4 regions of the Rhizobium sp. BK591 genome follow, and region 1 is predicted to be linked to each of the others. Evidence: riboswitches for the same ligand, from Rfam matches in the RefSeq annotation. Region 1 holds a riboswitch; each other region holds the start of a gene.
The links. A riboswitch is a leader RNA that binds a small molecule or an ion and turns the genes downstream of it on or off. The one in region 1 is predicted to bind cobalamin.
Positions count from the first base shown of each region.

Region 1 (7,483 bases):
CGCAAAACCCTTGCCGGCTTCGCCCGCACGCGCCGCCTCGACGCCGGCGTTCAGCGCCAGCAGGTTCGTCTGGAAGGCGATTTCGTCGATGACGCCGATAATGCGGCCGATCTGGCTCGACGAGGTCTGAATACGGTCCATCGCGCCGATGGCATCACGCACCACCGTCGCCGAGACGTGAGCGCTGCGCTTCGTCTCCTCGACCAGCTTCCCGGTATTTTCGGCGCGCTGCGACGATGTTCGGACGGTGGTGGTCATCTCATCCAATGCGGCAGCGGTCTGTTCCAATGATGCCGCCTGTTGCTCGGTCCGCTTGGCGAGTTGATCTGCGGAGGAGGCAAGCTCGCTCGAGCCGCCTTCAACCGCCACGGAGGCGGCCTTGATCTCCGTCAGTGCGGCGGCGACGGCCTCGACCATGTTGTTGAAATCCTGCCGCAACTTATCGAATTCCGGACCGAGATCGGCCAGGTGTACGGAGAAGTCGCCTGCGGCGAGCTTTTCCAATGCATTTGCGAGAGCGGTCATGACCAGCCGCTGCGTGTTGCTGGCCTCTTCCGTGAACAATGCGTTGCGCGCCCGTTCGGCATCGAGCGAAGCGCTCTGCTCGGCAGCGGCCTGCTCCCTTTCGACCTTCGCAATCGCCTCGTGGCGGAAAACTTCCAACGCACGCGCCAGGAAGCCGATCTCGTCGCCATTTTCCTTGTAGGTGACGGGAGAGGCCAGGTCGCCTTTCTGCAAGGCGCTGATCCGTTCGCTGATGATCCGGATGGGCCGGCCAACGAGGCTGCGCATGGCAAGAAGGAAGGCGATGACGGCCAAGGCGGTGATCGCGGACTGCGTGAGCAGCGAAACGAGAACCTTCTGCTTGACTTCAGAAGCGATTTTTTCGACGGACCAGTTGGTGACGATATAACCGGTGACCTTGCCTGACTTATCCAGCGGGAGGGGTGCGGTGATCGTCACCACGCCGGCAGATAACCCGCCGTCATTGATGGTCGTCTTTTCCGGCTTTGCACTCAGGCCCTTCGCCAGATCGGCCGCTGCGGGCAGACCGTTGATGCCGTCGCGTGTCCAGGTGTCGACGGCGACAGCCTCCGCATTGAATGCGGCAAACTGCACGAGATCGAGCGAGGGATCGTCGCGGTAGAGCGAATAAGCCTCTCGAACGGCATTCGCCTTGCCCCATTTCACGCCGCCCGCCGCCAGAGAGGCAAACTGCTCCGCATCCTTGGACCAGTTCGCCTTGGCGCCGTCGATCAGCGCTCGGGTTTCGTACATCCATGTGTAGGTAGCAAAGGCGGAAATGCCGCACAGATTGACGGCCACGATAATCGCCGCCAGCTTGGCTGTCAGAGGCATCGTTTTCAAAAATTGGAACATTCCGCGGGGGCCTAGAATTGCGACTCAGTCGGACATGTTCCCGACCGGCGTATCAATACGGGCATCCACGCTGACGGTCACATCACGAGCGCTCATGCCCATGTCCTGATAGCGACCCAAAACGCGCAAACGCAGTGTGTATTTGATGTGTGAATAAATCATAAAGTAGAAAGGGATGCCGGAGCACACGCGTGTGATTTCGCTATCACGCCCGCTGGTGATCTGCCGCGATCAGCTGTTTTCCGCGATCGCCTCTTCAGGCTCCGTCTGCCGGTGTTTGCGGCGGCGCGTCGTCAGTTCCGCGCCGGCATCGCGCGGCAGGCGCAGGAAGGTGATGCAGGCGAGCGCCGAAATCGCCGAGACGCTGAAGAAGGCGACGTGGAAATCCGAGACCAGCAGCCGGCCGCTATGGAAGCTGCTCGAAATTTCGAGGATGCCGCCGGCGATCGCCACACCCATTGCCATGGAGATACGCTGGGCAACGGCATTGATCGCGGTTGCCTGGCTGCTGTCGGCGGCGTCGACATCGCCGAAGGCCATGGCGTTGACGCCCGAGAAAGCCATGGAGCGGAACAGGCCGCCGATCAGCAGGCAGGCCATGATCAGGAACAGCGGGGTTTCGGCGGTGAACAGGCCGTTGATGCCGAGGAAGATCGCCGCCAGCAAGGTGGTGATTGATATGACGGTGCGGAAGCCGAAGGCATTGAAGGTGCGCGAGGCGGCGAATTTCGAGCCCATGGAGCCGAGTGCGCTGACGAAGGTGACCGAGCCCGACTGCAACGGCGTCAGGCCGAAGCCGAGCTGCAGCATCAGCGGCATCAGGAAGGGCAGCGCGCCGAGCCCCATGCGGAAATTCGAGGCGCCGAGGATCGCCGCCCGGAACATCGGGTAGCGGAACATCTTCGGATCGAGAAGCGGATAGGGCGCGCGGCGGGCATGCAGGAGGTAGAGGAGACCGGAAAGGATGCCGATCGCAACCGTGACATAACCGTAGATGACGGGCACGGCCGGCAGGCTGATCACCGAGACGCCGAAGACGAAGCCGGAGAAACCGAGGCCGCAGAGGAAGAAGCCCGGGAAATCCATCGGCCGCGGGCTGCGCGGCTCGACCGCCGGCAGGAAACGGGTGACGAGGATGATGCCGAGCACGCCGATCGGGACGTTGATCCAGAAGATCCAGTGCCAGGTGAGATAGGTGGTGAGGAAACCGCCGATCGGCGGCCCCAAGATCGGGCCGATCAAGGCGGGAATGGTGAGCCAGGCCATGGCGTCGACGAGTTCGTGGCGTGGCGTTCCCCGGACCAAAAGCAGGCGGCTGACCGGCGTCATCATCGAGCCGCCGGCGCCTTGGACCAGCCGTGAGATGACGAAGGCCGTGATCGAGTTGGAGAAAGCGCAGGCGACCGAGCCGATCATGAAGACGAAGATCGCCATGCGGAAGATGTTGCGCGCACCGAACCGATCGGACATCCAGCCGCTGATCGGGATGAAGATCGCCAGTGCCACGAGATAGCTGGTGACGGCGAGCTTCAGCGCGATCGGCGAGGTGCCGATATCGGCTGCGATCGCCGGCAGGCTGGTGGCGATCACGGTCGAATCCATCTGTTCCATGAACAGGGCGACCGCAAGGATCATGGGCGTGAGGCGGGGCACGGGCAACCGGGATGCTGCGAGGGACTGTATCGTCCATACGCCTTCGGTGGTGATAAGGCCATAGAAACTATGGATGAAGGAGCTTGTCGAGCCGCTTCAAACCGACGCGGGAGGGTGCGTGGCTCAACGTGGTTCCCGACTGCGACCTCGGGCCGGCTTGCCGTCGCCGCGCTTTCCTGAAATAGATGCGCCGTCAGGTGCCCGCCATCAACGCGGGAGAATCGGGAATCCGGTGCAAGGCCGGAACGTGCCCAACGCTGTAAGGCCGACGCTTGCCGCTTCATCTCGCCACTGGCTTCTCGCCGGGAAGGCTGCGGCAGACGGATGACGCCGAGTCAGAAGACCGGCCTGGCAAGATTGACCGATCCGCGCGGACGGCGGGCGGTTGCGTTGTTGGGGATTTGACGATGCGACCCTTTGATGAGGATGCCCTTTCGGCGGCGTCCGGTTTTTCCTTGGCCGAGCGCGAGGCCGTCTATCACGCGATCAAGACGCGGCGCGACGTTCGCAGCCAGTTCCTGCCCGATCCCTTGCCTGACGATGTCGTGGAGCGGCTGCTGACGGCCGCCCATCATGCGCCCTCCGTCGGCTTCATGCAGCCGTGGAATTTCATTCTGGTGAAAAGTGCCGCGGTCCGGGCGCGCGTCCAGGACGCCTTTGTGAAGGCCAATGAGGAGGCGGCGCTGATGTTTACCGGCGAGCGGCGGCAGGCATACCGCTCCCTCAAGCTCGAAGGCATCACCGAGGCACCGCTCGGCATAGGCGTGACCTGCGACCCCACCCGCAGCGGCAGCGTGGTGCTGGGGCGCACCCACAATCCCAGGATGGATAGCTATTCCACAGTCTGCGCCATCCAGAATCTCTGGCTTGCGGCGCGGGCGGAAGGGGTCGGCATCGGCTGGGTCAGCATTTTTCGCGAAGGCGATCTGAAAAGCATTCTCGGCATACCCGAGCATATCGAGGTGGTCGCTTGGCTCTGTGCCGGTTTCGTCGATCGGCTTTATGACGAGCCGGAACTGTCCGTCAAAGGCTGGCGGCAGCGTCTGCCGCTCCAAGAGCTCGTCTTCCATGACGGGTGGGGACGCAACGACCCGTAGCAATCACTGCTGTTGAGGCTGCGGCCCCGGCGTTGCCGGATTGGCGAGGTCTATCGAGCCTTGATCACCGGCAAGGAATTGCGGGCCGACCTGGCGGACCTTGTTCTGCACGGGATCGTAGGGGCGCTCCGGGACGGATGGTTGCGGTGGGGCTGCGGCAGCATCCTTCGCCGTGGGATTGGTGCGGATGGTGGTGATCGAACCTTGTTGCGGCGGTTCGCTTGACGGCTGCTTGCCGCGCATCTCATCGTAGTAGGCGGTGAGATTGCAGGCGCAGGAGGACTTTTCCCCCGGCGTGCGGTTCTTGTAGGCAAAGGCGTTTTTCATGGCGCTGTAGGGCGTGCCCGTTGCGACCGAGATCATGTTCGAGGCTTCGGTGCTCGTCACGTCACGATAGAACAGCTCGGTCTCGATACCCGGGCACATCTTGGCGCACGTCTGGGCGTCGCGGCCGAAATCGACCGAAGTGGCGTTCGAGCTGATCGGGAAGAAGCCGCCGTCGCAGGTGCGCACGCACATGGTGCTGACCGGCGAGAGCATTTCGGCCCGCGGCAGGCCGTAGCGCGGATCGACCTCTTCACCGCCGCCGAGCGGAATGAAGGTATCGGTGCGCATCGCCTGCTCCTCGATGCTCGGGGCGGGGTCGGCGGCGTTGCGATCGCTCGGGGCATAGAAGTTTTCGCTGTTGCAGCCATTGAGATCGAGCGCGGCGATCAGTTCACGGCGTGTCCCATCATCGCCGCTCTGGCCGGCCAGCTCGTTACGGCGGTCCTGGAGATATTGGATATTGTCGATCATGCGGGCTTCGGACTGCGAGAGTTCACCGCAATAATCGGCATTCTCGCCGCCGATCACGACCATGCTGCCCGAGGTGCAGCCATTGTTGCGCAGCTCGTTGCGAACCTTGCGCAGCTCGAGGTTCTGCTCGGCCATGGCGCTGGCATATTGGCGCGCCTCCCGGCCGTTGCTATTGCCGATCGATCGCGGCAGATCGGCGAGACGGCCACGCAGGTCCTCGCAGACAGCGCTCGTCTGCGCGGCGGCGGGCGCTGCGAAGGCGAGGAGGAGGGCAAGAGACAATTTTCGGGGTTTCACGGCGTCGTCCGGGGTGAGCAAAAAGTCGATCGGTCGATTGCGGCCTCGATCGCCGCGCATTGTCTCTTAAGGCGTTTCTCTTAATGAGCTTGGAGAAAATCCTAGCGCATTTTCGCGATCTTATCCAGCAGACGCGGGTAATCTTCCGTAAGGGGAGGTCGGGGCAGATTCATTGTCCATGATCCACATTGCCCTACAGTTCTCGGTCGGGGCTGGCGCTGTTGCCGCCACCATCGTCAATGGTTGACACAACGCAGAGGTACAGTTCGAATGTCCGCTTCGGGGCGAGCAGGCAGTCGCAAATTGCGCTGGCGCAGCGAAGGCAAAAAGCGGAGAAAATGACGAGCATTTCCAACAAGCTTCACTTCCCTGCAACAACAGTCGGAATATCGGAAGGCCAACATGGCCTCCACCTCTTCGTTGACGGTTGCTACGAACCCGGCTCCGGGCATGGGGGCTGGGCTTTTGTCGCTTATCGCGATGCCGTGGAGATCGCCTCCGGCTTCGGCGGCGTCGAAGATTCCGCCAATAATTCGATGGAATTGGCCGCCGTCCTCAACGCGGCAATATGGATCAATAGCCAAACGACAGGCGAACCTGCGACCATCTGGTCGGATTCCGTCTACGTCGTCAAAGGCTGCAACAGCCGGCGGCATATCTGGAAGAACAATGGCTGGAAGAAAAGCAGCCCGAATGGCAATGGCCGAAGCCGAACGATCGCCAATGCGGAACTCTGGAAAGCGGTTGACCTTCAGCTGTCCCAGAACGGTCTGGTGGCAATTGCCTGGTGCAAAGGCCATTTCGGCATCGCCGGCAACGAACGCGCGGATGCGCTTGCGGATAGAGGGCGCCTTTCGTTACAAGGCGCCCGATAGCTGTTTCATATCAACCGGTTGCAGATGCCCAGGACAAGCCTGAGCATGACGAAATGAGGAGCCGGCTTAGGCCGGCTGCGATGCTTCGACGACGGCGAGTGCCGCCATGTTGACGACGCCGCGGGAGGTGACCGAAGGGGCAAGGATGTGTGCGGGCAGGGCCGTGCCGAGCAGGATCGGTCCGACATGCAGGCCGTCGGTCATCGACTTGACGACACCAAGCGTGATGTTGGCGGCATCGAGGTTCGGGAAGACCAGGAGGTTCGCTTCGTCGTGCAAGGTCGTGTCCGGCATGACGCGCTTGCGCAACGCTTCGGTGATGGCGCTTTCGCCATGCATCTCGCCGTCGACTTCGAGATCGGGAGCGGCGTCGCGCACGAGCTGCAGAGCGCTGCGCATCTTCGTGGCGCTTTCGGATTCGCGCGAGCCGAAGTTGGAGTGCGAGACGAGGGCGGCGCGCGGGGTGATGCCGAAACGGCGGATTTCCTCGGCCGCCAGCACCGTCGCCTCGGCAACCTCCTCGGCGGTCGGATTGAAGGTGACATAGGTGTCGGTGAAGAAGGTGGCGCCGCGCTGCGAGATCATCAGACTGAGTGCGGAGAAATCACGGACATCCTTGCGCTTGCCGATGATCAGGCGGACGTCGCGCAGATGCTTCTCGTAACGGCCTTCGAGGCCGCAGATCAGCGCATCGGCCTCACCGCGCCGCAGCGCCAGCGCGCCGATGACGGTGGTGTTGGTGCGCACGATGGTGCGGGCGGCTTCGGGAATGACACCGCGACGGCCGACGAGCGAGAAATAGAGATCGACATATTCACGGAAGCGCGGATCGTCTTCCGGATTGATCACCTCGAAATCCTGCAGCGGGCGGATGCGCAGGCCATAGCGTTTGAGGCGCGTCTCGATGACCTGCGGGCGGCCGATCAGGATCGGTTCGGCGAGGCCTTCCTCGAGCAGCACCTGGGCGGCGCGCAGCACGCGTTCGTCCTCGCCTTCGGAGAAGATGACGCGCTTGCGCTCTGCAGCCTTGGCGGCGGTGAAGATCGGCTTCATGACGAAGCCGGAGCGGAAGACGAAGCGGTTCAGCTGGTCGAGATAGGCGTCGAAATCCTGGATCGGGCGACGCGCCACGCCGCTCTGTTCTGCTGCCTTGGCGACCGCAGGCGCGATGCGCAGGATGAGGCGCGGATCGAAGGGCGAGGGGATGAGGTAATCCGGACCGAAGACCGGGGTCTCACCGGAATAAGCACGGGCGGCGACGTCGGACGGCTCTTCCCGGGCAAGCGCGGCGATGGCGCGCACCGCCGCCATCTTCATTTCCTCATTGATCGTCTCGGCGCCGCAATCGAGCGCGCCGCGGAAGATATAGGGGAAGCAGAGGAC
Region 1 is NZ_JACIAZ010000001.1:1,208,752-1,216,234, forward strand. It holds gene FHX10_RS05875 (methyl-accepting chemotaxis protein) at 1-1,380, opposite strand, end outside; gene FHX10_RS05880 (DHA2 family efflux MFS transporter permease subunit) at 1,612-3,015, opposite strand; cobalamin riboswitch at 3,212-3,400, shown strand; gene bluB (5,6-dimethylbenzimidazole synthase) at 3,441-4,130, shown strand; gene FHX10_RS05890 (DUF2865 domain-containing protein) at 4,134-5,225, opposite strand; gene FHX10_RS05895 (ribonuclease H) at 5,564-6,100, shown strand; gene FHX10_RS05900 (NADP-dependent malic enzyme) at 6,167-7,483, opposite strand, start outside.

Region 2 (7,483 bases), 380 kb from region 1:
CGGCGGCGATGAATCGGCCGTTGTGGCAGAAGCTCGCGCCCTCTATGCCGCACGCCGCCTCCAATGCGCCATTGGTGAGCCCGGCCCAGGCCGCCGGCAGATCGGCCCTGAGCTCGAAACCATCCTCGGCGCGGCGGATGCCGGTCACGCACCAGTCCTTTTCGCGCGGGTGGACGACGAACAGCATATGATCGGCGCCTGCTTTCACGATAGCAGGCCGGAAGGGCATTCCCCTCGGCAATTCCAAAACACGCCCCTGCCCGGTAGCCTCGATTGCCTGATGCACGACCGCCTCGGCCCGCAATTTCGCAGCACTCTGCGCAATCCTGGCCTCGACGAAACTGCGGGCGATGGCAAGGGCCGCGTGGAAGGCACGGTCGTCGGCAGCGGGGTCGGCATCGTCGAAGACCGGTTTCAGCGTTTCCAGCAGAGCCGGCAGCGTCAACCCGGCCAGCGGCCCGGAGGGGCTGAGCGCGCCATTGTCCGTCAGGTCGACCGGCAGCACGAAACTGGCGTCGAAAGAACCATGCAGCGTCTCGACATGTGCTTCGGGAAGGCCGGAGGCTGCGAGATAATCACGGCCGTAATGCTTCCAGATCAGGCCGAAGGAACTGTAGGGCTGGCCATCGTCGCGCAACGGCGCGCCGCGCTGGTGGTGGTCGAATATCCCGGCGGCAGGGTCATAGGCGCCGCCGACATCGTAGATGATGCGTTCTTCGCCCGGCGTGATCCATTCCGGCGCCCGGCTGCGGACGATACGCGCCTGCGGGAAAAGCCGGGTCAGGATGACGCTCGACAGCAATTCGTCGGCATGGAAGCCACCGGAATGGGTGACGAGGAAATCGGGGATCATAAAAGGCCTTATCGTTCTCGGCGGGTTCGCCTAGGATCAGCACCAGATAGCGGTTGGCGGATATGACGACAAGTCTCTCTGGGATAAGGCTCTTGGACTTGGCCTTGATTATGTCTCGGATGCGTCATTTGCAACCCTCGCGAAACTGCCTATTCTGCCGCCACCAGAAGTGAATAGCGACATTTGCGAAAACGGAAGACGCAGCGTTTGGAGATTCCTCCGCACTTTCATGTTGCCGAAACATCAGGATGGCTTGTGAACCACCGCATGAACTCCGCCCTTCCCGGCTACCTCATGCTCAGTTCCAAGACCGATACCAACGATCTGTCGGATTTGTCTGAAGACGCTTTGGCCGAATTCGGCCCCTTGCTCGCAAGGGTTCAGAGCGCCCTGAAACGGAAATTGAATGCCCAGCGCGTCTATATCGGCCGATACGGGCACACGCCCGGTTATCCGATCCATTTCCATGTGATCCCGATATATGACTGGGTGGAGGAGTTGTTCTGGAAGGACGCTCGATATCGCCTGCTCCAGAGTTTTGCAGAGGGTCCGGGGGAAACCGCAACGGATGGCGCGGAACTGACGCTGTTTGTCTGGCGCGAATTCTGCGAACGCACAGAGCCGCCGCCCATCAGCGGGCCATCGGTCTCAGAGGTCATCAAGCTGTTGCGGGAGGCAATGCGGTTTTCGGCGCCTGAAGCCTAAGACAGCGCCGGTCCCGGCTGTCTTGCGACGAGCGCACGGCGCCAGGCCCGGAAGAAGGCCAGTGAGGTCATACCCCTCCTTAAGATCGAAATCCCCCGCCGTTCCTTAATCCATGACGTATTGGATATGATGCCGGCCATGCACGGCCGATTTCTGGACATGGGCGCGAACGCCGAAGACCCGGCCGATCATCTCCTCCGTCAGCACATCCTCCGGCGCGCCCGAGGCGATGACCTTGCCCTTTTGAAGTACCGCCAGGCTGTCGCAGAACATTGCCGCCAGGTTGAGATCGTGCAGCGCGACGATACAGGTGATACCGAGCTTCGAGATCAGCGAGAGAATGTCGAGTTGGTGCTGGATATCGAGATGGTTGGTCGGCTCGTCGAGCAGCAGTTCGCTCGGCGCCTGCGCCAGCGATCTCGCAATATGGACGCGCTGGCGCTCGCCGCCCGACAGTGTCTGCCAGAGCTGGCCTGCCCTCTCCCGCATGCCCGTCCGCGACAGCGCCTGGTCGACGGCAGCATCGTCTTCGGCGCCCCAGGACGACAACAGCCCGCGATGCGGGGTGCGGCCAAGCCGCACCACATCGCGCACTGTCAACTGCGTATCGGTCGTCGACTGCTGCTCGACGAAGGCGACGCGACGCGCAAGGGCTGCGCGCGACAGCGAGGAAATGTCGTCCTCGCCGAGCCTGATGACACCGCTGCGAACCTTGCGCAGCCGGCAGATCAATCTGAGAAGGCTCGACTTTCCGGAACCGTTCGGCCCGAGCAACCCGAGCACCTTGCCCCTTTTCACCGTCAGGCTGACGCCGTTGACAATGACGGTGTCGCCGGCGGCAAAGCTCACCTCGTCGACGTTGATGCTCATGCATTCCCTCGTACGCGATAGAGGATGACGGCGAAGGCCGGCGCGCCGAAGAGCGCGGTGACGACACCGATCGGCAGGATCTGCTGCGGTATGATGATGCGCGAAAGGATATCGGCGCCGACCATGTAGATGGCGCCGCCGAGCGCCGTTGCCGGCAGCAGCCGCCCATGGGCCGGCCCGACAAGGAAACGGGCGGCATGGGGTATGACGAGGCCGACGAAACCGATCGAGCCCACCATGCTGACGACGCTTGCCGTCATCGCCGCCGTCAGGGCGAACAGCACGATCTGGACGCGGCGCACGGCAATGCCGAGCGAGGCGGCGGCATCCGTGCCGAAGGCGAAGGCATCGAGCGCCCGCACATGGGCCATGCAGACGATGAAGCCGGCAAGCGCGATCGGCACCGAAAGGTAGACATCTGGCCAGCGTACGCCGCTGAGCGACCCCAGAAGCCAGAACAGGATGCCGCGCGCCTGCTCGGCATTCGCCGATGTCGTCACGATGTAGGAGGTGAGCGCGTTGAAGAGCTGCGAACCGGCGACGCCACACAGTATGATGCGTTCGCCGGTTCCCCCCGCACCCGTCGCCAGGAAGCCGACCAGCAAAAAGGCCATGACTGCGCCGATGAAGGCCCCGCTCGACAGGCCGAGAATACCGTAGCCGAAGCCGAGAATCATCACGCAGACGGCTCCCGTCGAGGCGCCGGCGGAGATGCCGAGCACATAGGGTTCGGCCAACGGATTGCGCAGCAGCGCCTGCAGGATGGCGCCGCAGAGCGAGAGCGACGCGCCGGCGCTGGCCGCGACGAGGGCGCGGCTCAGCCGATAATCCCAGACGATGCCCTGGTGGATGCGGCTGAGCTCGAAATCGGTTCCGAACAGGCGGTTCGAAACCGCCTCAGCCGTCGTCGCAAGCGGGATGGCAATCTCGCCGATGGAAACGGCGAGACTGATCATCAGTCCAAGAAGGAGAAGCGCGGCAATGGTGAGCGCGGCGAGCGCCCACCATCCCTGCCGCCTGAGCGATACTGTCTTCACTGTGCCAGGCCGAAGGACTTGATGCCCTTCGCCACTGTCTCGATGCCGTCGATCGTGCGGATCGTCGGGTTCATCGACTGCGCATCCATCATCACGAAGTGCCTGTTCCTGACGGCATCGAGTTCCCTGGTCACAGGGTCGTTCTCGAGAAAGTCAAGCTTGACCTTGGGATCGTCAGCCGCATAACGGCGGCGATCCATGGTCGCCAGCACGATCACCGCGGGGTTCGCCTGGGCGATGGTTTCCCAGCCGACCAGCGGCCATTCCTCTTCGGTTGTCACGACGTTCTTCGCGCCGATCGTCTTGAGGATATAGGCAGGTGCGCTGTTCTTGCCGGCAATGAAGGCGTCGCCGTTGACCTCCTTGCTGGAAAACCAGAAGACGACCGGCAGGCTCTTGCCCGTCGCGCCCGATATCGACGCCACGGCATCCGCCTCGCGCTTCCTCAGCTTGGAAATCAGCGCATCGCCGCGCTCCTTGACGTCGAAGATCTCCGAGAGTTCAGCGATTTCCCGGTAGATCAGGTCCATCGTGAACAGCTCCCCACGCACACCGTCGCCGCCATCGGTGTTGACCTTGGCGACGCAATCGGCCGGCGCGAGATAACTATTGATCCCGAGATCCTTGAACTGCTCCCGCTTGCCGACGGAGCCCTGCGCGCCGACATGCCATTCGAACTCGGCCGCCACGAGGTCGGGCTCCTGCCCGACGACGGATTCGAAGCTCGGATCGTTGTCGGCGAGGCGTTTTATCTTGCTGTTGGCCTCGGCATATTGCGGCAGGACAGGGCCAACCCAGACGGCGGTTCCGGCGATCTTGTCGGCAAGGCCGAGCGAGAACAGAATTTCAGTCATGCCCTGGCCGATCGAAACGATCCTGGCGGGCGCCTTCTGGAACGTCACCTGCTGGCCGCAATTGCTGACGGTCAGGGGATATTGGGTCGCGGCCAAGCTTGGTGCCGCAAGGCCGGCCAGCCCGAAGGTAAATGTCATGATGGCGAGAAATTGACGCATGAAAACCTCGATGATGGGAAAACAGGCACGGCCGCGCCGCGCGCATATACGCAACGCTGAAGTCACGCTGACGCGTAGACTAGCCGCGGGAGGCCCAATCGAGACGGATGCATGCCGATATCAGGCGAAGGTTCAGAAGGACAATCATGTCTGTTCCTTGTCCGGGCATCCCCGCCCGGTTGATTGGATCGCGATTGACGGCAGGTCTCCTGGCTTGCGGATATCCGTCTTTCATCCGCCTTCCCGCAATATCCGCAGTGGCGTGGCCTTTAGGCCAAGGGCATGATCGCTCCGCGATCAACCCCGAGATCGACAATCCGCTTACAGTTGCGGGGGCAGCCACGGTCTCGGTCCCTACTGGGTCGTCCTCACCGTGTTCCCTATTAATCCCCTTGGAGTCATCTTCAGGGAACCGTCTCCCCCAGTTACGTCGCCTGCCCGCGCGCCGTCAATGATTATTCAGAGGGCGCCGCACCACCGGCGGATAAATATATCGCGCGCATGGCTGCGCGCCGCCGTTCGGTGCGCAAACTGCCGGTGGCGGTCGGTTGACATTGCGGCGAAAAGCGCTTCCTTGCGATAAACTGCCTTGCCTATGAAGCAGTCGGGGAACATGGGTGCCGGCTGCTATTGGTGGGGATGACTTCGCCGGGGCTGCTATAGGAAGCACGCTTTGAACGATGCGGCGGTTGCCAGGGCCGCCCCGTCACAACGCATCCAGCGGAATCTTCAGATACCGCCGGCCGTTCTCCTCCGGCTCGGGCAGCCGCCCGCCGCGGATATTGACCTGCAGCGCGTGCAGCATCAGCTTCGGCTTCGGCAGCGTGCGGTCGCGCGCCTGGCGCAGCGCCACAAAGCCGGCCTCGTCGATGCCCGATATATGCGGATTGGCGCGCTTCTGGGCGGCAACCGTGCTTTCCCAGCGCGGGTGGCGGCCACCCGGCTGATAGTCGTGACCGGAAAACAGCCGGGTCTCCTCGGGCAGCGACAGGATCGCCTGGATCGTGTGCCAGAGGGCGCTGGCGCTGCCGCCCGGGAAATCCGTGCGGGCGGTGCCGGAATCCGGCGTGAACACCGTATCGTGCACGAAGGCGGCGTCGCCGATCACATAGGTGATCGAGGCGAGGGTGTGCCCGGGCGAAAACATCACGCGGGCCTTGAGCGTGCCGATCTCGAACGTCTCGCCATCGGCAAACAGCCGGTCCCATTGCGAGCCGTCGGTCGCGAGCGCCGGCCAATTGTAGATCTCCTTCCAGAGCGCCTGCACGTCGGTGACATGGGCGCCGATCGCCGTCGGCGCACCGGTCTTTCCCTTGAGGTAATACGCAGCGGAGAAATGATCGGCATGCGGATGCGTGTCGAGGATCCACTCGACCGTCAGCCCTTCGCTCTCGATATGGGCGAGGATGGCGTCGGCATTGGCCGTGCCCGTCGCCCCCGACATCTCGTCGAAATCGAGCACCGGGTCAATGATGGCGCAGCGTTTCGTCGCCGGGTCGGAAACGACATATTGCACACTGCAGGTGCGGGGCTCGAAGAAGGCCTTCACATGAGGTACCTGCCCTGCCCGCTTCTCCAGCCAGCGCCGCGCGCCGGCAAGATCGAAGCCGAGGCCTTGACCAAAGGCCTCGACATCCCCGGACTTCATCCGCCCGTCCAGCGCCTCGCCCAGCGCATAAAGCGTCAGCGCCCGTGTGCCGCTCTTGCAATGGGCGACGACCGGCCCCTTCGCCTCAGCTATCGCCGCCTGAAAGGCGCGGATATCGGCCTCGGTAATCTCGGCCCCCTTCACCGGCACGAAGCTGTAGGCGAGCCCGGCGGCGGCGGCTGAAGCCTTCTCCGCTGCATTACCGGGTTGCCCCGGCTCCTCGCCATCCGGCCGGGCATTGATGACGGCGGCAAAGCCGTCTGCCGCGAAAGCACCAAAGTCCGCGGCGCCGGGCTGCCCCGTCACCGATATCAGCTCATTGACCCTCACGGATGTCATCGAAGCCCCCGCGCTGCCCTCATCAGGCATTATCGCATGTATATCGACACAATCTCACAAGTATATTGCCGAGCGCAAGAATAGACCACTTGTCGCATCCCCGAGCTTGCCGCCGGCCCGCAAAGCCTGACGAAACCGGCGGGAGAGGCTCCTCATACTTCCGCCCGGCCCGGCTCCTCCGGTCAAAACGACAGCGTCGCAGCGCCCTCCTTGATCTCGGCATGCATGGCGCTGGCGCCGACGATGACGACACCGTCGAGCATGTCCTCCTGCGTGTAACCGCGCGAGGTCACGCAGGGCGGGCAGGCCCAGATCGTGCCGCCGCGCTGCTGGAAATTCTCGATCAGCATCGACAGCGGATCAAGCGGCGGCACATGTGTCATGCGCTGGCCACCCTTGCGCACCAGATCGATCCCGGTGCTGGTGAGGAACACCGAGACCTTCAGCCCGGCGGTGATGCCGCCATTGGCAATGGTGAAGGCGACGGAGGACAGTTCGGATTCGATGCCCTTGGTGATGAGCACGACCAGTTTGTCGCTTTGAGTTTGCATAGTATTCTCCCAGTGAATTGAAATGAACGCTCACCACGAGTGAGCGAGAACACCATAGGAGGGTGCGCGGGGCGCGTATTTGGCCGGGATGCGTGAAGCCTTGTCCGAAAATCCAGGCGTTGCGGGTGTCGTGCGCGACGACGTGTTGTCGGCGCTGCTTTCGACGATCCGCCTGTCGGGATCGCTGCAGTTCTGCTTCATGCCGACGGGCGACTGGCAGACGGATGCCGCGCCGGCCTTAGCAAACCTCTCGGCCAAGGCTTCGGGCACGATGCCTTTTCACATCGTCGTGGCCGGCAGCTGCTGGCTGAAGACGGAAGGGGAAGAGACCGATCTGGAGGCCGGAGACGTGCTGGTCTTCCCCTTCGGCACCGGACATCAGCTCGGCGCGGGAAGGGACGGCATGCTGGTGCTGCCGACGCGCGACCTGCCGCAGAAGCCCTGGCGTGAGATTCCCGTGCTGCGCT
Region 2 is NZ_JACIAZ010000001.1:824,846-832,328, reverse strand. It holds gene FHX10_RS03965 (MYG1 family protein) at 1-853, opposite strand, end outside; gene FHX10_RS03960 (HIT family protein) at 1,061-1,558, shown strand; gene FHX10_RS03955 (ABC transporter ATP-binding protein) at 1,664-2,428, opposite strand; gene FHX10_RS03950 (FecCD family ABC transporter permease) at 2,425-3,465, opposite strand; gene FHX10_RS03945 (ABC transporter substrate-binding protein) at 3,462-4,478, opposite strand; cobalamin riboswitch at 4,660-4,910, opposite strand; gene blh (bifunctional sulfur transferase/dioxygenase Blh) at 5,185-6,465, opposite strand; gene FHX10_RS03935 (DsrE family protein) at 6,648-7,016, opposite strand; gene FHX10_RS03930 (AraC family transcriptional regulator) at 7,105-7,483, shown strand, end outside.
Region 2: linked by a shared signal. The riboswitch ahead of FHX10_RS03945 (ABC transporter substrate-binding protein) and the one ahead of bluB (5,6-dimethylbenzimidazole synthase) in region 1 are both predicted to bind cobalamin.

Region 3 (7,483 bases), on a different contig from region 1:
AGCGATGGCGCGTGCGCAGCGTGACGCCCTGTGCTTCCAGCCGCCTGAGCCAGGCGCGCAGCAAAGGCGAGGCCTTCATCACCTTCGGGAAAACCCGGCCGGATGAGCCGACGAAGGTCTCGGCCCCGAGGCCTGCGGCCCAATCCCTGATATCATCTGGGGTAAAGGCATCAAGGGCGGCGCGTAGATGGACGGAGGCGGGGCCGAAACGCGTGGCGAAACGGGCATAATCCTCGGAATGGGTGATGTTGAGACCGGATTTGCCGGCCAGCAGGAACTTGCGGGCGAAGGTCGGCATGGCGTCGTAGACCGTCACCGCATGACCGGAACAGGAAAGCAGTTCGGCAGCCGCGAGACCCGCCGGGCCGCCGCCGATGATGGCAATCCGCTTCTGGTTCATAGAGGTCTTCGCCCGATTCTGTCTGCATTGAGTTTTGGCGCGGGCGCGGATCGCCTGCAAGGGCTGAGATCAGTGGTGCGGATGCGTGCACTGGCCGTGGTCGGCGAGAACCTCGATGACGCGGCATTGATCGACGCGGCCGTGGCCGCAGCCTTCCACCATGGTTTCCAGCTCGGCCTTCAGCGCCTTCAGGCTGCGGATGCGCTGCTCGACCTCGATGAGGCGGGCCTTGGCGATGGCGTCGGCCGAGGCGCAGGACTGGTGCGGATCATCTTGCAGGGTGAGCAGCGTGCGGATCGCCTCGATCTCAAAGCCGAGTTCGCGGGCGTGGCGGATGAAGGCGAGGCGGCTGACATCGGCCGGTTCGAAGGAGCGCTGGTTGCCCTCGCTGCGGCTCGGGGCGGCGAGCAGGCCAATGCTTTCATAGTAGCGCACTGTCGGCACCTTGACGCCGCTTTGGCGCGCGGCTTCGCCGATCGTGATCTTTTTCATGATTTTCCTCTTGCACCTCTAGTCGCTAGAGGATGTAGGAGAGATGCTTCTATTTGACAAGGAAGCGGATCATGGCTGAGAGCGAGACACGATACCGGGTCGGCGGCATGGATTGCGCCGCCTGCGCAAACAAGATCGATACCGCGGTCAGACGCGTAGCGGGTGTCGCCGATGTTTCCGTTTCGGTGATGGCGGGCACGATGACCGTCCGGCATGACGGCAGCAGCGATCTCAAGGCGATTGAAAGGAAAGTGACAGGGCTCGGCTATTCCGTCGCCCCGCTTGCCGGAAATGCTGCGCCTGTGCATGCCAGCCCGCAGCATCGTCACGACCATGGACATGATCACGACGACCACGCGAGCCATGACCATGACGGCCACGATCATGCGGGTCATGACCATCCGCACGATCACGGCGCGAAGGAAATCGAGGGGCTGCACGGACACGACCAAGCGCCGATGGCCGGTCCCTGGTGGCAGAGCCGGAAGGGCCGGCTGACCATCTTTTCGGGTGGCGCACTCGTTGCCGCCTATGCCGTCGGCCAACTCGTACCGGCGATTGGTTCTTATGCCTTCATCGTCGCCATGCTGATCGGGCTGGTGCCGATCGCGCGGCGCGCCGTCATGGCCGCCTTCTCGGGAACACCGTTTTCGATCGAGATGCTGATGACGATTGCTGCCGTTGGCGCCGTCATCATCAATGCCGGCGAGGAGGCGGCAACCGTCGTGTTCCTGTTCCTGGTCGGCGAGTTGCTGGAAGGGGTGGCGGCGGGCAAGGCACGCCAAAGCATCCAGTCGCTGGCGGCCCTGGTGCCGAAGAATGCGCTGCTCGAAGACAATGGCCAGACGCGGGAAGTGCCGGCGGAAAGCCTTGCTGTCGGCGCCATCATCATGGTGCGTCCGGGGGACCGGATTTCGGCGGACGGCATCATTGTTTCCGGCGAGAGTGCGATCGACGAGGCGCCGGTGACGGGGGAGAGCACGCCGGTGCGCAAGGGCGTCGATGCCGTCGTTTTTGCCGGCACGGTGAATGGCGATGCGGTGCTCAGGGTTCGCGTCACGGCGGCGGCCGCCGACAATACCATCGCCCGCGTCGTCAAATTGGTGGAGGAAGCGCAGGAATCGAAGGCGCCGACCGAACGCTTCATCGACCGCTTCTCGCGCTATTACACGCCCGGCGTGGTCGTGGTCGCAGCATTGGTTGCCATCGTTCCGCCGCTGCTGTTCGGCGGGTCGTGGGACGAATGGATCTACAAGGGCCTCGCCATCCTGCTGATCGGCTGCCCCTGTGCGCTTGTCATCTCGACGCCGGCGGCAATCGCCGCTGCGCTTTCGGCGGGGGCGCGGCGCGGGCTGCTGATGAAGGGCGGCGCGGTGCTGGAAACGCTCGGCAAGGTGACGATGGTCGCCTTCGACAAGACAGGCACGCTGACCGAGGGCAGGCCACAGGTGACCGACATCATTTCCTTCGGATTGAAGGAGGCGCAGGTGTTGTCGCGCGCGGCGGTGCTGGAGCAGGGATCCAGCCATCCCTTGGCCCTGGCTATCCTCAACCGCGCCAAAGCGGACGGCGTTCCCGTGCCGCCAGCCTTTGAGCTGGAAGCGCTGCCGGGCAAGGGTGTCAGCGGCAAGGTCGGCGGCGAGACGCTGGACCTGTTGTCGCCGCCGGCTGCCCGTGCGCTCGGGGCGCTCAGCGCGGAGCAGGATGCACGCATCACGGCGCTGAACGACGAGGGCAAGAGCGTATCGGTGCTGCTCGGCAACGGTATCGCGGCCGGCCTGATCGCCATGCGCGACGAGCCGCGCGAGGATGCCGAGGCCGGGCTCGCTACCCTCAAATCGGCAGGCGTCAAGGCGATGATGCTGACAGGCGACAACAAGCGGACGGCGGCAGCGGTGGCCGGCATGCTCGGCATCGACTGGCTCGGGGAGATGATGCCTGAGGACAAGCAGCGTGTTGTCGGCGAATTGAAGCGCCAGGGCTTCATCGTCGCCAAGGTCGGCGACGGCATCAACGATGCTCCGGCGCTGGCCGCTGCCGATATCGGCATCGCCATGGGCGGCGGCACCGATGTGGCGCTGGAGACCGCGGATGCCGCCGTGCTGCACGGACGCGTCGGCGACGTGGCGCGGATGATCGAACTTTCCAAACGCACGATGGGCAACATCCAGCAGAACATCAGCATCGCGCTGGGGCTGAAGGCGGTGTTCCTGGTGACGACGATCATGGGCATTACCGGGCTCTGGCCGGCGATCCTCGCCGATACCGGCGCCACTGTGCTGGTGACGATCAACGCGCTGCGGCTGCTTCGGATAAAGATATAAGCATTCCCCGACTTCATCCTCCGGCGCCCGTCACCGGCGGGATGTCCCATCGACGATTCGGGCCTGATCTCGAATCGAAATCTTTGGACCGGTCATAGGTCGGCTCCCCTCGTGGGGCTTCTCCACAGCCTGCTGTCTTTAAGCTTTGGTTATCCATGTTCTTCACAGGAATGTAGCGATTTCAAACCTGTCGTAACGCAACGCACAAACCATCCGTTGACGCGAATTTGGATTGGCGTACTATATCTAGTGTTCGAGGTTCCATCGATTCGTAAGGATCGATGGCTAAGACGGGAATTCGGTGCGCTTCGCCATCATGGCGCGGCAATGCCGGAGCTGCCCCCGCAACTGTAAGCGGTGAGCAACTGTCCGATTTCAGGTCACTGGAGCATGATGCTCCGGGAAGGCTGGGGCAGGGTGCATCGACCCGTGAGCCAGGAGACCTGCCTCGAACAAAACGTCCACGGGCGGGGTGTCCGGAAGGTCGCGTTTGCATGGCTGCGGGGATCTCCGCATCGCGTTTCGCAGGCCCGAACCTCCGCCCCTGAAACCTTCGCATTGAGCCACTTCGGGGTGAAGTCATGTCAGTATCTCAATTCAGGCTGCCACCCGCGCAATATAAAGGGCACGTCGCGCCCGGCGGCTGAACGAGCCGCATAGCTGCAAAATACAGAGCCTTTTCGACGGATATCGAGAGATTTCCGATCGATGTCCTGCGTCCCAATCGCGTCGTCACGAGGAATACTATGACCATTACCGTCTACAGCAAGCCTGCCTGCGTCCAGTGCACTGCCACCTACCGCGCCCTCGACCGTCTGGGTGTCGATTATGACATCGTCGATATCTCGCAGGATGCCGAAGCGCTCGATCGGGTCCGCAGCCTCGGCTACATGCAGGCGCCTGTCGTCATCGCCGGCGAGCAGCACTGGGCGGGCTTCCGCCCCGACATGATCAGCGCGCTCTCCTGAGTGAGGACAAGCGGTGGGGTTGATCGTCTATTATTCCAGCCGATCCGAAAATACCCATCGGTTCGTCGCCAAGCTCGGACTGCGCGCGGCGCGCATTCCGACCGGTGGCGTTGACGCGTTCCATATCCACGAACCCTTCGTGCTTGTTGTGCCGACTTATAGCGGCGACGGCGGCAAGGGTGCCGTTCCCAAGCAGGTGATTCGTTTCTTGAACGATGCGGAAAACCGAGGACACATCCGCGGCGTGATTGCCGCGGGCAACAGCAATTTCGGCGAGACATACGGGCTCGCCGGCGACGTGGTCTCGCGGAAATGCCTGGTGCCGTACCTCTACAGGTTCGAGCTCATGGGCACGGAAGACGACGTCGCCAACGTCAAACACGGGATGGAACGATTTTGGACACGGGAACAACTCTGACGCGGGATGCGGGCGCAAAACCGCATAACACTTTTGCTCATCCCGCAGGCCAACGCCCTTTGAAAGCGGCGGAAACGCTCGACTATCACGCGCTGAACGCCATGCTGAACCTCTATGACGAGGATGGGCGGATCCAGCTCGACAAGGATCGTTTGGCGGCCAAGCAGTATTTCCTGCAGCATGTGAACCAGAACACGGTGTTCTTTCACAATCTGAGGGAAAAGCTCGATTACCTCGTGACCGAGGGTTATTACGAGCAGGAGGTTCTCGACCAGTATTCCTTCAATTTCGTGCGAGACCTGTTCGACCAGGCCTATGCCAGGAAATTCCGTTTCCCGACCTTCCTCGGCGCCTTCAAATATTACACCAGCTATACGCTGAAGACCTTCGACGGAAAGCGCTATCTCGAGCGCTACGAGGACCGCATCTGCATGGTGGCGCTGGCGCTTGCGCGCGGCGACGAGGGCCTTGCCCGCGACATGGTGGACGAGATCATTTCCGGCCGTTTCCAGCCGGCGACGCCGACCTTCCTCAATGCCGGCAAGAAGCAGCGCGGAGAGCTGGTTTCCTGCTTCCTGCTGCGCGTCGAGGACAATATGGAATCGATCGGCCGGTCGATCAATTCGGCGCTGCAATTGTCGAAGCGCGGCGGCGGCGTGGCGCTGTCGCTGACCAATATCCGCGAGGCCGGCGCGCCGATCAAGCAGATCGAGAACCAGTCGTCTGGCATCATCCCGGTGATGAAGCTGCTCGAAGACAGTTTTTCCTATGCCAACCAGCTCGGGGCGCGGCAGGGCGCGGGTGCGGTCTATCTCAACGCCCATCACCCCGACATCATGCGCTTCCTCGATACCAAGCGTGAAAATGCCGACGAGAAGATCCGCATCAAGACGCTGTCGCTCGGCGTCGTCGTGCCCGACATCACCTTCGAGCTCGCCAAGAACAATGAAGACATGTACCTGTTCTCGCCCTATGACGTGGAACGCGTCTATGGCGCGCCTTTCACCGATATTTCGGTGACGGAAAAGTACCGCGAGATGGTGGCGGATGCCCGCATTTCAAAGAAGAAGATCAAGGCGCGCGAATTCTTCCAGGTGCTTGCCGAAATCCAGTTCGAGAGCGGCTACCCCTATATCATGTTCGAGGACACGGTGAATCGGGCGAACCCGATCGCCGGGCGCATCTCGATGAGCAATCTCTGCTCGGAGATCCTGCAGGTGAGCGAGGCCAGCGAATACAATGACGACCTCTCCTACAAATATCTTGGCAAGGATATTTCCTGCAATCTCGGCTCGCTGAACATCGCCGCGGCCATGGATTCGGCCGATTTCGGCAAGACGATCGAGACGTCGATCCGGGCGCTGACGGCCGTTTCCGACATGAGCCACATTTCCTCGGTTCCCTCGATCGAGAAGGGCAATGAGGAGAGCCATGCGATCGGCCTTGGCCAGATGAACCTGCACGGCTATCTCGCCCGCGAACGCATCTTCTATGGCTCGGAGGAAGGCGTCGATTTCACCAACATCTATTTCTATACGGTCACCTATCACGCGATCCGCGCTTCGAACCTCTTGGCGGTCGAACGCGGCACGAGCTTCAAGGGCTTCGAGAATTCGAAATATGCTTCCGGCGACTATTTCGACAAATATACTGACCAGCTCTGGGAGCCGGCGACGGAGAAGGTCAGGGCGCTGTTCGAGACGGCGGGCATCCATATTCCGACAAGGGAGGACTGGGCCGCGCTGAAGAAGGCGGTCATGGCCTCCGGCCTCTATAACCAGAACCTGCAGGCGGTGCCGCCGACAGGCTCGATCTCCTACATCAACCACTCGACCTCCTCGATCCACCCGATCGTCTCGAAGATCGAAATTCGCAAGGAAGGCAAGATCGGCCGCGTCTATTATCCGGCACCGTTCATGACCAACGACAATCTCGATTATTATCAGGATGCCTACGAGATCGGACCGGAGAAGATCATCGACACCTATGCGGCGGCGACCCAGCATGTCGACCAGGGGCTGTCGCTGACCTTGTTCTTTCGCGACACGGCGACGACGCGCGATATCAACAGGGCGCAGATCCATGCCTGGAAGAAGGGCATCAAGACGATCTACTACATCCGCCTTCGCCAAATGGCGCTGTCCGGCACTGAGGTGCAGGGCTGTGTGTCTTGTACGCTGTGAGTTGATTTCGGCCGCGAGCCTTTAAGCAAATGGCCCCCGCATCCGCCTGCCGGCACCTTCTCCCCTATGGGGAGAAGACATTTGCGGCAGGCGCGACATCCCCTCTCCCCTCGGGGAGAGGGCAGGGTGAGGGGGCTCCGAGCGCCATCAGATCTATTGAGGACATAATCACCATGAACATCGCCGTAAAGCCGATCAGCCGCGTGCGCGCCGTCAACTGGAACCGTATCGAGGACGATAAGGATCTCGAAGTCTGGAACCGGCTCACCGGCAATTTCTGGCTGCCGGAAAAGGTGCCGCTTTCGAACGACATTCCTTCCTGGGCGACGCTGACGTCGGTCGAGCAGCAACTGACCATCCGCGTCTTCACCGGGTTGACGCTGCTCGACACGATCCAGAATGGCGTCGGTTCCATAAGGCTGATGGAAGATGCGGCAACGCCGCATGAGGAGGCGGTGCTTTCCAACGTCTCCTTCATGGAGGCTGTGCATGCGCGCTCCTATTCCTCGATCTTCTCGACGCTGTGCTCGACGCCCGATGTCGACGATGCCTATCGCTGGTCGGAGGAGAATGAATTCCTGCAGCGGAAATCGGCGCTGATCATGGAGCAGTACGGCTCCGGCGATCCGCTGAAGAAGAAGGTCGCGAGCGTCTTCCTCGAAAGCTTCCTGTTCTATTCCGGCTTCTACCTGCCGATG
Region 3 is NZ_JACIAZ010000007.1:18,192-25,674, forward strand. It holds gene FHX10_RS27170 (TIGR03862 family flavoprotein) at 1-400, opposite strand, end outside; gene FHX10_RS27175 (MerR family transcriptional regulator) at 470-892, opposite strand; gene FHX10_RS27180 (heavy metal translocating P-type ATPase) at 964-3,216, shown strand; cobalamin riboswitch at 3,456-3,682, shown strand; gene nrdH (glutaredoxin-like protein NrdH) at 3,963-4,184, shown strand; gene nrdI (class Ib ribonucleoside-diphosphate reductase assembly flavoprotein NrdI) at 4,198-4,602, shown strand; gene nrdE (class 1b ribonucleoside-diphosphate reductase subunit alpha) at 4,581-6,785, shown strand; gene nrdF (class 1b ribonucleoside-diphosphate reductase subunit beta) at 6,959-7,483, shown strand, end outside.
Region 3: linked by a shared signal. The riboswitch ahead of nrdH (glutaredoxin-like protein NrdH) and the one ahead of bluB (5,6-dimethylbenzimidazole synthase) in region 1 are both predicted to bind cobalamin.

Region 4 (7,483 bases), on a different contig from region 1:
ACGGGCATCTCGTCGCGGCCGTAGCGGGCCGCCGCCTCCCGCACCAGTTGCAGGAAAAGCAGCGGAACGTCCGCCCGCCGCTGCGACAGCGACGGCACGTGCAGCGTCGCAACGTTCAGCCGATAGAAGAGGTCGGCGCGGAAGCGCCCGGCTGCCACCTCCGCCTCCAGATCGACCTTGCTTGTGGCGATGAACCGCACGTCGAGCGCCACCACTTCGTTCGATCCGAGCCGCGAGATCACCCGCTCCTGCAGTACCCGCAGGAACTTGGCCTGCAGGTCGAAGGGCATGGAGCCGATCTCGTCGAGCAGGATCGTGCCGCCGCGCCCGTGTTCGAATTTTCCGTAGCGCGGCCTCACCGCGCCCGGAAAGGCCCCCACCTCATGGCCGAAGAGTTCGCTCTCGATCAGGTTTGCCGGCAGTGCGGCGCAATTGATCGCGATGAACGGCCGGCTTGCCCGGGCGCTGATATCGTGGAGCGCCCGGGCCACCACTTCCTTGCCGGCTCCCGTTTCGCCGACGATAAGCGTATCGGCATCGCTCGCCCCGATCGCCCGGATACGGTAGCGCAAATCCACCATCACCTGCGTGCGCCCCGGCAGCCGCGCCTCGATATCGTCGCGTTTGCCGGCGACCGCTTTCAGCAGCCGGTTTTCGAGCACGAGGCCGCGCCGCTCCATCGCCCGGCGGATGACGCCGGCAAGCATTTCGGGCGTGAACGGCTTCTCGATGAAATCATAGGCGCCTTCGCGCATCGCCTTCACCGCGAGCTGCACGTCGCCGTGGCCGGTGACAAGAATGACCGGCACCTCTGGATCGAGCTCGCGGATCTTCTGCATCAGCGTCATGCCGTCCATGCCGGGCATGCGGATGTCGCTGACGACGACACCGGGAAAGCTGTAGCCGATCAGCTCCAGCACGTGGTCGCCGTTCGAAAAGGTCTCGACGCTGAAGCCGGAGAGCTCCAACGCCTGCGCCGTCGAGCGGCGCAATTCCTCCTCGTCGTCAACCAGCAGGATCTTCGCATCGTTCATTCCGCCGCCTCCGGCATCAGCCCTGCCGCCGACTGCAGCTCGATGCGGAACACCGCGCCCCCTTCGGGATGATTGGCCGCCTCAAGGCTGCCGCCAAAATCCTTGATGATGTTGTAGGAGATCGAAAGCCCGAGGCCGAGCCCCTTGCCGACGCCCTTCGTCGTGAAGAAGGGATCGAAGATACGCTGGGCAATCGCCGCCGGCACGCCCGGCCCGTGATCCCGCACCGTCAGCACCACTTTGCCGGCCTCCTCGAAGGCCGAAACCTCGATGCGCCTGTCGTCCAGCCCTTCCACCGCATCGGCCGCATTCGAGATCACGTTCACCAGCACCTGTTGCAGACGCACCGAACCGGCGCGCACGACGGGTGGACGTGGGCCTAGATCGAGCAGGAGTTCGGCATCCGCCGCCTTCAGCCGCCAGGCGATGATCTCGAGCGTGTCATGCATCGCCTCGTCGAGAGAAACCGAGCCGAGCTTCTCGTTCGGTTTGCGGGCGAAGTTGCGCAGGTGCCGGCTGATCGCGGCCATGCGGTCAATGAGCCCGCCGATACGCCGGATATTGTCCCGCGCCTCCTCCGTCCGGCCCCGATCGATGAGAACGGAGGCGCTGTCCGTATAGGTCTTCGCCGCGGCGAGCGGCTGGTTGAACTCGTGCGAAAGAGCGGCCGACATCTGTCCGAGGCCGGCGAGCTTTCCGGCCTGGATCAGATCGGCCTGTGTCTGGCGGAGTTGTTGCTCGGTCAGGCGCCGCTCGGCGATCTCTTCTTCAATGCGGCTGTTGACGCGGGCAAGATCGGCTGTGCGTTCCTCGACGCGCCGCTCCAGCTCGTTGCGGGCGTCGGCCTGCATCTGCATGCGCTCGGCAAGCCGCGCCCGCCGCTGGCGAATGACCGCGACCGCGAGCCCGGCAATGCAGAGGATGAGAAAGACCGCCGCAAGCGCGGTGCGCGCCTGGGCGCGGATGGAACTCGTCTCCATCAGCACGTTCACGGTCCAGTCCTCGGCCGGCATGTAGTGCGAGAGCACCAGATATTCGCTCGAGCCGCGCTCGCCGGCGAGCGTCATCAACTCATGCGGCTCGAAGCGCTGACGCGTCACCGGCAACGCCGTCAGCCTGGCATTGGCATACCGCCGCGACGCTTCCGTGCGTGCGATGCGATCGGCCGTCAGCGGCAGGATAGCGCCATAGAGCCATTCGGGGCTGCCGGACATGAAGATGATGCCCTCCGGATCGGAGACGAAGATCTTGTATTCGCCGCCGCCCCAGGAGGATTCGATCATGTCGATATCGACTTTGAAAACGATGACGCCCCGAATATCCGCGCCGGTCCGGATCGGCGCGGCAAAATAATAGCCGCGCTTCAGCGAGGTGGTGCCGAGCGCGTAGAACCTTGCCTGCCGGCCTGCGATCGCATCCTGAAAATAGGGCCGGTAGCTGAAATTCTGTCCGACGAAGCTTCCCGGTCCGTCGTAATTGCTCGCCGCGATCGTCTCGCCATCCGGTTTGACCACATAGATGTCGGAGGATTTCAGCAGCCCGTTGATCTCCTTGAGATAGAGATTGGCGGCATCGCGTAGCGCCGCATCCTCAGGCGCGCTCACCAGTTCCTTGATGTCGTCGTGATCGGCAATCAGCGCCGGCAGCGCCTCGTAGCGGTTGAGGTGGCCGCTGAGCGCCGACACGGCAAGGCGCAGCGCCGTTCCTGCCTGCGCCGAGGCTTCCCCCATATAAGCGCGTGTCGCAATCGCGCTTCCATAAGTGAAGAAGGCGAAGATGATCAGCGGCACGACGAGCAACGCCGCTATCGCACGATACCTCGAAGACAGATCCGGCTCCTCCCCTTTCTGCCTCCACTCCCCAGCGAGGCATACCCGACGCCCTCAAGTCTAGCGCATCGGCCCGAAAATCGGAATCGATTTTCGGAAAGCACGATGCGTAGATTCAAAATGTTAGAGCGTCCTTTGTGCGTCCGAAAGGATGCACAAAGGACGCTCTAACAACCCTGGCAAGGTTTTCCAAGGGCCAGCCGAAACTTGACACTTAACGACCTCGGATATCCTATTGCCGCATCGCAAGGAAGCCCATCATGAGCGACGATCAGACACCCGCCGACAGCAAGCTCACCACATCCAAGCGCCGCTGGGCGGCCGAGGGCAAGTTCCTGACTGGCCGCATCAGCCGACCTGAAACCGAGCGTCTGCCGCCCGGCCAGCACCTCGTCAAGAACTGGCCGGTGCTCGATCTCGGCCAGCAGCCTGTTGTCTCGACGGATACGTGGCGGCTCGACGTGCGCGGCCTCGTCGAAACACCGCTCACCCTCACCTGGACCGCCTTCCAGGCGATCGAGCAGAGCACTGGGGTGAGCGATATCCACTGCGTCACCACATGGTCGCGCTACGACAACAAATGGAAGGGCGTCTCGACGCGTGATCTGCTCGACCTCGCCACGCCGAAGCCCGAAGCCGGTTACGTCATGCTGACCAGTTATGACGGCTATACCACCAACCTGCCGCTCGCTGATTTCGCCGCCGAGGACGCGATCCTTGCTACCGCCTGGGAAGGCCTGCCGCTGACGCCGGATCACGGCGGCCCGATGCGCCTGGTCGTGCCGCATCTTTATTTCTGGAAAAGCGCCAAATGGCTGCGCCGCATCGAGCTGATGCCCGACGACGAGGCTGGCTTCTGGGAAAAGAACGGCTACCATATCTACGGCGATCCATGGCGCGAGCAGCGCTATTCCGACGATTGAGCCTTCGGCCGCAGGAAGTGGCGAAGCCAAAAAAAACCAAGGCCGAACAATGCAGCGAGCCCGGTCAGCGACGCCATGCTGGCTGGATGAAGTGGCACCTTGCCCCAGTGTGGCTTGATGACATCGGCGGTGTTGAAGGCCTCGCCGCTGAACCGGCAGGTGACGAGCGCAAGGCCGCGCCGCGTCATGTCGGCGTCGACGGCGGAAATGATTTCATTCGCGGCAGCCCTCTCTTGCGGCATCTCGCGCATCGACAGCAAGACCGCCTTGGCCGCCGCGAGATAGGCATGGGCGCATTCGTTGAACGGGCTTTCCTCGTCCGTCACGCTGCCCGGCACCCGGCCCCAGAGACAATAGGAATACTGGATCTCGGCATAGTTCAGGACGCGGCGGAACGGCTCGTTGGTATCGACGGCACGGGAAGCAAGGTCGATGATCCCACTGCGATAGTCTGCAATCACCGCCATCTCGCCATGGGAAATTTCCGGAATATCCAGTCCGGTATGGCTGCCGCCGCCGCTAGGGCTATGGGCAAGAGCGCTTCCAGCAACCACACAAAAAAAGACGGCGGTGGCAAACGCCGTCGACACGAGTGGTATGGTTCTGCTGCTTGTCATGGCCGCCCGAAAAGTTCAGGGCGCCGGCAAGCGGCGCCCTTCGATGCGTTCAGTGAAATGCCGTTGCCGGCCGGCCGCGTTGCCCGTCCTTAACGGCAAGCCGCTTTTCCGCCAGCACTCCGAAGGCAAGGCCCAAGGTTGTCCAGAGGATCACATGCATGCCGAGCGAAGTCGTGCGGAACCGCCAGAGGACCATCGCCGAGAAGTTCTCCGGCACCTCGTTGATCGGCGGCAGCAGATAGAGCACGACGCCGATGAAGACGAGATAAGCGATTCCGGCGATGATCGCGCCATTCCAGAGACCGAAACGCCCCGCGAGGCGGCGCGACAGCGCCACCGCGGCAATCAGCGCGGCGAGCGAGACGACGATCATCAGGAAGAACAGTTCGGTCCTGACGCCGATCGTATCGGGATTGCCGACCGCCGGCGGGTTGGCCGGATACTTGATACCGGGAACGAGGACGATCGCCACGAAGGCGGCAATGGCGATGACGGCCGAGGTGCCGCGCGCCGAAAGGCTGCTGAAACGGCCGTGCACGAAAGCGAAGGCGAGAGCGAAGAGCCCGCCAACGGCAACGCTGTAGGCCATGACGCCGGTGAAAAGGCCGAGACCGGCCTGCGTGGCGCGGCTGACGATTTCAGGTTCGGCAGCTTCACCGGCCGCCTGGGCACTCGCCTCCTCGAAGGCGATCGCCGCATCGACCAGCGGCTCGCCGAAGATATGCGCAAAAGCGAAAACGAGGATGCCAGCAATCAGGCCCGCGAGCATGCCGCGAAGCAGAAGATTTCCAACCATGTCAGGAACTCCCCTAAAGCATGTCGCGCAAAAGTGTGCAGCGATTTTGCGATAACGACATGCGAAAACAAAGACCTAAAGTGAGGCGCGAATCTGAAAGATCGCGACGCGCTTTAGTGGCAGGGAAAGCCGAGGAGATGACGGCCGTCATGCACGAATTCGTGCACATACATCCCGTTGAACAGCGCCATCGCGCCTTCCTCGGTGCCGACAAAATAGAGAACGATGAGCATCAGCAGGCCACCGAAGATCGCCCATGGCAGGATCTCTCCCAGGGGGATCGGCGCCGGTGCCGCGACGGGCGCAAAAGTGGTGTCAGACATGTATTCCTCCGGGAATGACGCGTTCAGTCGAAAGAGTGCTTGTGCAGTAGGGTCTGACTTCCAGCGCGAAGAGCTTTCGACACGCTGGTCACAGTGGCGCGACCGCGCCGGATTTCCACCGGCTTCCAAACCCGCAACAGCACGGTTATATCTGCACGCCGAAGAGACTGTCAACGAAACTTCACAAGCCGGCCAAGGGCCGTCCTGCGCCGCTACAGCCGCACTCCGGGAGATCAGAACGACCGTGAATACGCGCCTCACCTGGATCTGCCACGGCGCGACGATGGCGAGCCGCAAGGCCCTGTTCCCGCTCGACGAACCGCTGGAAGGCAAGGCGGCGGAAGAAGCCGACAGGATGGCCGCCCTGCCCCGCGCCGATCGCGTTGCCACGAGCCCCGCTTTGCGCGCCCGCCAGACTGTTGACGCGCTCCGCCTCCAAGCCCGGATCGATCCGGCGCTTCGCGACTGCGACCATGGCCGCTGGGCCGGCAGATCGATCGCCGCGATAGAGGCGGAAGAGCCTGAGAGCCTCATGGCCTGGATGAGCGATCCGGAAGCGGCCCCGCATGGCGGCGAGAGCCTTCTTGATTTGAGAACACGCGTCGCCGACTGGATGGAGAGCGAATCCGCCCTCGGCGGCCATGTGATCGCCGTCAGTCACGCAGCCGTCATCCGGGCGGCGGTCGCCCATGTGCTTCAGGCGCCGCTCTCCTCTTTCTGGCTGAGCGACATCGAGCCGCTCGCCGTCATTCGCATGACCAGCAATGGACGACGCTGGTCTCTGCGCTTCCAGCATTAGAGCGCCGTGCGTCCTTTCGGACGCACAAGGACGCTCGGACACTTTCAATCCTCGCATCGCGCTGTCCGAAAATCGATTCCGATTTTCGGACCGATGCTTTAGCGAGTCCTGATCATATCCAGCCTTACACAAGCAAATCGCGTCATCTCTGTTGAACCCGGTTTCGCGGGGACTACTTCCTTATCCCAAGGAGATGGAAGAATGACATATGATTGGAGTGGGGAGCGCACGCGGCGCCTGCGTTTGATGCGTGTCGCCACAGTCACAGTTCTGGTCGGTCTCATCGTCAGCGTCCCGCTGCTGATCGTCACCGCCTGAAGCACGAAAAAGGGCGAGCGATGCCATGGCACGCTCGCCTTCGTTTTTTCCGCACCTGCCATTCTGCCAACCACGAAGAGGGCTCGCTCGGCGTTTTCCTCTGGCGCCAACGGTCCCTCGACGGCACATCAGGAGGCTGAAGCCTCGGATAATTCGCCTTCTGGTTTCAACGAACATTTCAGACTTTCGTGCTACTTCCGCGAAGGGTGGAGATGGAGAAGGCGCAGTGCCGGTATTTTTCCAGAGCAGGGCCGGAAGGCAATGTGTTTCGATCGTCGGGTTCGGGATTACTCTCTGGCTCCTCTGCACCCTGTTGCAGCTTGACGACAGCCTTGTCTACTTCATGACCGGTTTCGGCGAGTACGGCGCCGACAAGCTCGTTCTGGCGCTCGGCATCGCCGGCGCCATGAGCTTCATCTATTCGGTGCTGCGCATAGCCGACCTGCGCAAGGAAACGGAACTGCGCGCCACCGCCCAGGCAAAGGCCGATTGGACCGCAACCCACGACCATCTCACCAAACTGCCGAACCGCTACGCCTTCGAGCGCAAGATCCTCTCGCGGCCGATCAAGGACGATGAGGCCGAGATCGAGGAGTGGGATCGCAACGTCACTCTCTTCTCCGTCGACCTCGACGGCTTCAAGAAAGTCAACGATCTCGTGGGCCACAAGGGCGGCGACGTCCTGTTGATCGAGGTTGCCAGACGCATCTGTGCACTCGGCAATGCCGATTGCGTCTATCGCTTCGGCGGCGACGAATTCATCGTCGTCGCCTTCGCCCTGACGGCGCAGCGCGAGGAGCGTTTTGCCAAGCTGCTGATCCAGGCGGTCACCCGGCCGATCCAT
Region 4 is NZ_JACIAZ010000007.1:362,939-370,421, reverse strand. It holds gene FHX10_RS28775 (sigma-54-dependent transcriptional regulator) at 1-1,034, opposite strand, end outside; gene FHX10_RS28770 (sensor histidine kinase) at 1,031-2,824, opposite strand; gene FHX10_RS28765 (sulfite oxidase-like oxidoreductase) at 3,124-3,786, shown strand; gene FHX10_RS28760 (hypothetical protein) at 3,771-4,403, opposite strand; gene FHX10_RS28755 (CbtA family protein) at 4,453-5,199, opposite strand; gene FHX10_RS28750 (CbtB domain-containing protein) at 5,313-5,522, opposite strand; adenosylcobalamin (AdoCbl) riboswitch at 5,536-5,678, opposite strand; gene FHX10_RS28745 (histidine phosphatase family protein) at 5,767-6,321, shown strand; gene FHX10_RS28740 (putative bifunctional diguanylate cyclase/phosphodiesterase) at 6,866-7,483, shown strand, end outside.
Region 4: linked by a shared signal. The riboswitch ahead of FHX10_RS28750 (CbtB domain-containing protein) and the one ahead of bluB (5,6-dimethylbenzimidazole synthase) in region 1 are both predicted to bind cobalamin.